2 linked regions of the Aquibium microcysteis genome follow. The protein of the gene in region 1 interacts with the protein of each later gene in a pairwise test. Links are inferred from orthologs where the notes say so. Each region holds a gene or a part of one and is shown in the gene's direction. Other genes may lie near its edges.

Region 1 (3,218 bases):
ACCGCTACGGCAGCTTCACCTCCGGCCTGCATCCGGGGTTCGTGACGATCCGTTCGACGGGCGGGGCGGAGTGCATCCAGGTGGATTTCACCCCGATCGGCGCCTTCCGCTTCTTCGCCCTGCCGATGCGGGCGATCGCCAGCCGGATGGTGACGCTGGACGAACTGGCCGACGGAGACCTGCGCGACCTGCGTCTGCGGCTCGCGGAGGAGCCGGACTGGGAGCGGCGGTTCGACCGGGTGGAGGCCTTCCTGTCGAACCGGCTGGCGCACGGACCGAAGCCCCACGCGGCCGTGGCGCATGCCTATAGCCGGATCCTCGGCTCGGGCGGGGCGGTTCGCATCGGCGACGTCGCGCGCGGGCTCGACTGGAGCCGCAAGCACCTGAACCAGCGCTTCCGCGAGGAGATCGGGCTCGGGCCGAAGGCGGTGGCGCGGATGGCGCGGTTCAACCGGGTGCTGGCGCTGGCGAAGGGCGACGCGGCGCGCGACTGGGCCGACATCGCGGCCGCCTGCGGCTATGCCGACCAGGCGCATCTGGTGCGTGAGTTCCGCGACTTCGCGGGCGCCCCGCCGACCGCGGTGGCACTGCCGGCCCGGGCGCCGGTGATCGCCTGATCCGGTATCTTTCGCCGAGGTACCATTTCTTCAAGACCGGACAGCGGCGCCGGTGCGAGGGTGCAGCGTCGGCTCCAACAAGGGAAACACGCCATGACCGCCATCGAAGCCCCCCGCCTCTACCCCGCCTTGCGCTTCCGCGATGCCGAAAGGATGATCGCCTTTCTCTGCGACGCCTTCGGCTTCGCCGTGCATGCGAAGTACACCAACGACGCCGGCAAGGTGATCCATGCCGAACTCGCCTTCGGCTCCTCGATGATCATGTGCGGCGACGAGAAGGACGACGCCTTCGGCGCCATGGTGGGCGCGGCCGACGGGCGGAGCGGCAAGGCGCTCTATCTCGCCGTCGACGATGCGGACGCCGCCTTCGAACGGGCGCGGGCGGCGGGTGCAGAGATCCTGCAGGGTCTGGTCGAGCGCGACTACGGCAGCCGCGAGTTCATCTGCCGCGATCCCGAAGGCAACGTCTGGAGCTTCGGCACCTACTGGCCGAAGGCGCACGAGCCGGCCGGCTGACCGGCGGGCAACGGCGCGATCGCCGCGCCGCGGCCGTATCCTTCCACGCGCGGCCCCGCTATAGAGGCGGCATGAGCGACGAGAAAAAGAGCGGGACGCCGAAGGACAGCCATTACGCCAGGCTGCGGCGCACCCATCGCGACCAGAACGGCCCGGCCGGCGCGCCCGTGCGGCGCGCGGGGCCGCCGATTGCCGGCGAGCCGCCGCCGGACGGTCTGGTTCGGCTCTACGGCCTGCACACGGTGCGGGCGGCGCTCGACAACCCGCGGCGCAAGGTCACCCGCCTGATGGCGACGAAGAACGCGCTCGACCGGCTCGGCGTCGCCGATCCGGCCGCCCTCCCCTTCCCGGTCGAGATCGTCGAGCCGCGCGCCATCGACCGGCTGCTCGGCAGCGACGCGGTGCACCAGGGCGCGATGATCGAGGCGAAGCCGCTGAAGCCCAAGGCGCTGTCGGCGCTGTCGGACACGCCGCTGATCCTGGTGCTCGACCAGGTGACGGACCCGCACAATGTCGGCGCGATCCTGCGCTCGGCGGTGGCCTTCGGCGCCGGCGCGCTGGTGACGACGTCGCGCCACAGCCCGGCCGAATCGGGCGTGCTGGCCAAGGCCGCCTCGGGCGCGCTGGAGCACATCGACATGATCGAGGTGAAGAACCTTGCAGCCGCGCTGGACGAGATCCACGCGGCCGGCTTCACCAGCATCGGTCTCGACTCCGAAGGACCGGCGGTGCTCGAGGGGACGCTCTCCGGCGACCGCCTGGCGCTGGTGCTCGGCGCCGAGGGCAAGGGCCTGCGCCAGAAGACGCGCGAGACGGTGACCGCGCTCGCCCGGCTCGAGATGCCGGGCGCGATCCGTTCGCTCAACGTCTCCAATGCGGCGGCCGTGTCGCTCTACGCCGCCCGCCGGCATCTCGACGGCGGTTCCTGAACGCGGCGCCATCCGCCGTCGCCACATTTCGGCGATGCCTCGGCCTCAAATCCGGACGGTTTGCCACCCAAACTGTTAACCATACGGAAAGAGGAGGCAGACGCATGACCCTGCATGTCAGACAGTCCGATCGCTCCCGCGCCCGCCCCGCGCAGTGGACACCCTGGGGCGCCATGCCGGCCACGCGCGAGCCCGTCCGGAACAGGACGCTCGCCGACAAGGCCGCCGCGCGGCCGCAGGCTCCGCGCCTCTCGGCAATCCGGCCTTCGCGCGGCGAAGGCTCCTGCTCGGGCAACTGAACGGAGAGGGCTGAAGACCGATACCGGCCGAGGCTCGGGCGGCGTCATCCTTCGGCGCGGCAACCGGCACGATACGCCGGGCACATCACGCCGGAAATCCGCGTCGGGAAGGTCTCCGCCCGGCGCGGAAGATCGTCATCTCGTCGGTGGTCGGCCATGGTTCGCCGGTTCGCACAGCCCGCGCTTCACCTGCCAACGCGCCCATCTCCAGTGCCGTCGAGAGACAGCACCCGCGCGGGCATGACCGTTCCCGCACCACCGGTCTCAGTTTCGGCTTGTCATCAAAACCTTCTTTGATTAGTCAGGATTTGGCGATCAGGCACCTTACCCGGAACATCGCCAGATAGGGCCCTGGCTGATCGAGCGCCGGACGGCCGCCCATGTCGGCGGTCTCCCGGCGTTGGACGAGACTGGGCAGGCAGGCGATGAATGTGGGACATCCAAACTCTCTTCAGGAAGCATGCACGCGAGATTGCGCTGTCGCTTCGTCGTCGCGGATTCAACGAGGACACGGCAGCCGATCTGACGCAGGAGACATTCGTGCGCGTCCTTTCCTCACCCCCGAGGGCCGGCACCGCTTTCCACAATCCCGCCGGATATCTGTTCCGGACCGCCCGCAATCTCGGGACCGACCATCAGCGTCGCGAGCGGCTTGTGACCTATGTGGATCTTCCCGCCGAGGACTTCGCGGCGGTGGTCGATCCTTCCCCGTCAGCGGAAGCGGCCGTCTATGACCGGCAGCGCCTCGCCCTGACGCAGTCCGCACTGGCCGAACTGCCGGAGCGGACCCGCAAGGCATTCGTGCTGCACCGCGTGGAGGAGATGACCATCGCGGCCGTGGCGGCGGAACTCGGCCT
Region 2 (3,235 bases), 130 kb from region 1 along the record:
TGTGGACGGCTTCGACGGATCAGATCGCGTCGACGCCGGTCTCGCCCGTGCGGATGCGGACGACTTCCTCGATGTTGGAGACGAAGATCTTGCCGTCGCCGATCCGCCCCGTCTGTGCGGCCTTGCGGATCGCCTCGAGTGCCGCGTCGACGGATTCGTCGGCGAGCACCACCTCGACCTTCACCTTCGGCAGGAAGTCCACCACATACTCCGCTCCCCGGTAGAGCTCGGTGTGCCCCTTCTGGCGCCCGAAACCTTTCGCCTCGGTAACCGTGATCCCCTGCAAGCCGACTTCCTGAAGGGCTTCCTTCACTTCGTCCAGCTTGAACGGTTTGATGATCGCTTCGATTTTCTTCATCCGAATGGGGCCTCCGATGGATATGCGCGGCAGATCGAGCCCGCTTCCGCCAAACCGAAGCACGAACCGTGCCAGATCGGCATCAAATTCGGCTGACGCAGCGCCACCACGGAGGTTCCGAAGCTTCGCGCGGGCTTGGGCGGGACGAGCTCGTGCCCGCCGCGATGAAACTGCCGGAAGCCGCCCGAAGGCGCAATCGGCGATGATGATAAAGTGGGCAAATGGCATAATATTTGTGCATCGGCTGCGTTTGCCAGCCACGGCCCGCAGCGACTAGTCTGCCTTTCCGATCGACGGATGGCTGCATGACGCTCGAACTCCTCACCCCCGACGAGATGGCGCAGGCCGACCGTCTCGCCATTGCATCCGGCCCCTTCGACGGCGCCGGGCTGATGCGCCGCGCCGGCGACGCCGTGGCGGCCGAGATCCTCGCCCGCCATCCCGGCGCGGCCCGCGTCCACGTGCTGGCGGGGCCCGGGAACAATGGCGGCGACGGCTTCATCGTTGCCGCGCGCCTGACGCAGGCCGGCCTTCGCGTCGAGGTCCATTGCGATGCGCCGCCCGCCGGCGGGGATGCCGGCCGGGCTAGCGCGGACTGGGCCCGGCCGATCCGGCCGCTTTCGGACTTCCAGCCTCGGTCCTGCGACCTCGTCGTCGACGCGCTGTTCGGCGCCGGCCTCGCGCGCGCCGTGACAGGTCCGGCCGCCGACGCGATCGACCGGGCCAATGCCTCGGACGCGTTCGTGGTCGCCGTCGACCTCCCGTCGGGCATTTCGGGCCGGACCGGCCAGCCCCTCGGCACGGCGATCCGTGCCGGCCTCACCGTCACCTTCTTCCGGCTGAAGCCGGGCCACCTGCTGGAGCCGGGGCGCAGCCATTGCGGCGAGACCGTGCTCGCCGACATCGGCATTGCGGACACGGTCCTGCGGGACATCGGCTGCCGGACCTTCCGGAACGAGCCGCTCCTGTGGCGGCAATGCTTCCCCCGTCCGCACCGGGAGGCGCACAAATATGCACGCGGCCATGCCGGCGTCTTCTCCGGCGGCGCCTCGGCCACGGGCGCGGCGCGGCTCGCGGCGCTGGCCGCCGCGCGCGCCGGGGCGGGCGCGGTGACCGTCCTGTCGCCGGCCTCGGCGCTGCAGGTCAACGCCATGCACCTGACGTCGATCATGCTGCGCCGCACGGACACGCCGGACGAGGCCTTGGCCTTCGCCCGCGAGCGGCGGCTGGCGGCGGCGGTCATCGGGCCGGGCTTCGGCACCGGCAGCCGCTGCGCCGGGTTCGTCGCCGCGCTCGCCCGGCTCGGCGAGGAGGGCGCCCTGCGGCTGGTGCTCGACGCCGACGCGCTGACGTCGTTCGAAGAGGAGCCGCAGGCGCTGTTCCGCCTGCTCGTACGCGCGGAGCCGGGGGGCGAACCGCTCGTGGTGCTGACGCCGCACGAGGGCGAGTTCCGCCGGCTGTTCCCCGACCTCGCCGCCGACGGCACGCTGTCGAAGCTGGAGCGGGCGCAGGCGGCAGCGCGCCGGTCGCACGCGGTCGTGGTCGTGAAGGGGCCGGACACGGTGATCGCCGAACCGGCGGGCCGCGCTGCGGTCAACGCCAACGGGACGCCCTATCTGGCGACGGCCGGATCGGGCGACGTGCTGGCGGGCATCGCCGCCGGTCTGCTGGCGCAGGGCATGCCGGCCTTCGAGGCGGCCTGCGCCGCGGTCTGGATGCATGCCGAGGCGGGGTCGCGGTTCGGGCCGGGCCTGATCGCCGAGGACCTGCCGGGGCTTCTGCCGCCGGTGCTGGCGGACCTGCCGGCGCGGGCCTCCGGACGCTAAAGCTTCGCTAACCACCCGTCTTCGCCATTTTTCAAGCCAAGGCAGCTAGTCTCCGCCGGACGTCGGAGTCCGGCTGGTGGCGCGGGGTGAGGGACATGGCAGGAAGCGGTTCGGTTTCGGCGTCGGTGCGCACGGGCGACCACGAGAGCATCGGCGTCGCGGACGTCGCGCGACTGAGGGCGGAGGTCTTTCCGGATGGTCGCGTCTCCCGGGCGGAGGCCGAGCGGCTCCTGGCGATGGATGGCCGCGCCGGCTCGACCTGCCCCGAATGGACGGCCTTCCTCGTCGAGGCGGTGACGGACCATCTCGTCCATCAGGAGGTTCCGGCGGGTTACGTCTCCGATGCCAACGCGGCCTGGCTGGTCGCTGCGGCAGGGACGGCGCGACCGGCCACGGAACTCGAAGTGCTGATCGCGGTGCTGGAGCGCGCCCGCACGTCCCCGCCGAGCCTGTCGGCCCACGCGCTCGGTCTCGTTGCCGAAGCCGTCGTCGACGGCGTCCTGCGGATGCCGGATGGCCGCACGCTCGTCCCCGGCGTCATCGGCAAGGCCGAGGTCGACCTGCTGCGCCGCATCCTCCACGCCTTCGGCGGCGGCGCCGGCATCGGCATCAGCCGCGAGGAGGCGGAGGTGCTGTTCGATCTCAACGACCGCACCGCCGGCGCGGCCAATCACCCGGAATGGACGGAACTCTTCGTCAAGGCGATGGCGAACTTCGTCATGTGCGCCTCGGGCTGGACGCCGCCCACGCGCGAGGAGGCGCTGCGCCACGAGACCTTCCTCGACGACAGGAGCATCGACGTCGCCGGCTTCTTCCGCGCCATGGCGTCGGCCGCCGCGAAGGGGATCCTCGACGCCTACCGTGCCCCGTCCGGTCTCGAAGAAGCCTGGCGGACCCGCAACGCCGAACGCGCCGCCGCGTCAGCGCAGGCGGAGGCGATCGACGCCGGCGAGGCGGCGTGGCTGGTGGAGCGGATCGCGCGCGACGGCAGGGTCCACGACAACGAGAAGGCGCTGCTCTCCTTCATCGGCCGCGAATCGCCGCTGCTGCA

The links.
Region 2: the proteins of IAI54_RS02005 (region 1) and IAI54_RS02560 interact in binary tests that used the Escherichia coli proteins (3 or more experiments, as listed by UniProt). The link is inferred for Aquibium microcysteis from one-to-one orthologs.

What each region holds. Positions count from the first base shown.
Region 1 is NZ_CP061080.1:423,351-426,568, reverse strand. The notes cover bases 228-3,133. They hold IAI54_RS02005 (TrmH family RNA methyltransferase), read left to right. Parts: upstream 228-1,204; coding sequence 1,205-2,062; downstream 2,063-3,133. Other genes in these bases: IAI54_RS01995 (RNA polymerase sigma factor), read left to right, coding at 2,791-3,133; IAI54_RS02000 (hypothetical protein), read left to right, coding at 2,167-2,361; IAI54_RS02010 (VOC family protein), read left to right, coding at 711-1,133; IAI54_RS02015 (helix-turn-helix domain-containing protein), read left to right, coding at 228-617. In the rest of the region: more of IAI54_RS02015, read left to right, coding at 1-227; more of IAI54_RS01995, read left to right, coding at 3,134-3,218. UniProt on the Escherichia coli protein: Specifically methylates the ribose of guanosine 2251 in 23S rRNA.
Region 2 is NZ_CP061080.1:553,366-556,600, forward strand. What follows is about bases 1-2,923. They hold IAI54_RS02560 (NAD(P)H-hydrate dehydratase), read left to right. Parts: upstream 1-663; coding sequence 664-2,184; downstream 2,185-2,923. Other genes in these bases: IAI54_RS02555 (P-II family nitrogen regulator), read right to left, coding at 20-358; IAI54_RS02565 (hypothetical protein), read left to right, coding at 2,280-2,923. In the rest of the region: more of IAI54_RS02565, read left to right, coding at 2,924-3,235. UniProt on the Escherichia coli protein: Bifunctional enzyme that catalyzes the epimerization of the S- and R-forms of NAD(P)HX and the dehydration of the S-form of NAD(P)HX at the expense of ADP, which is converted to AMP.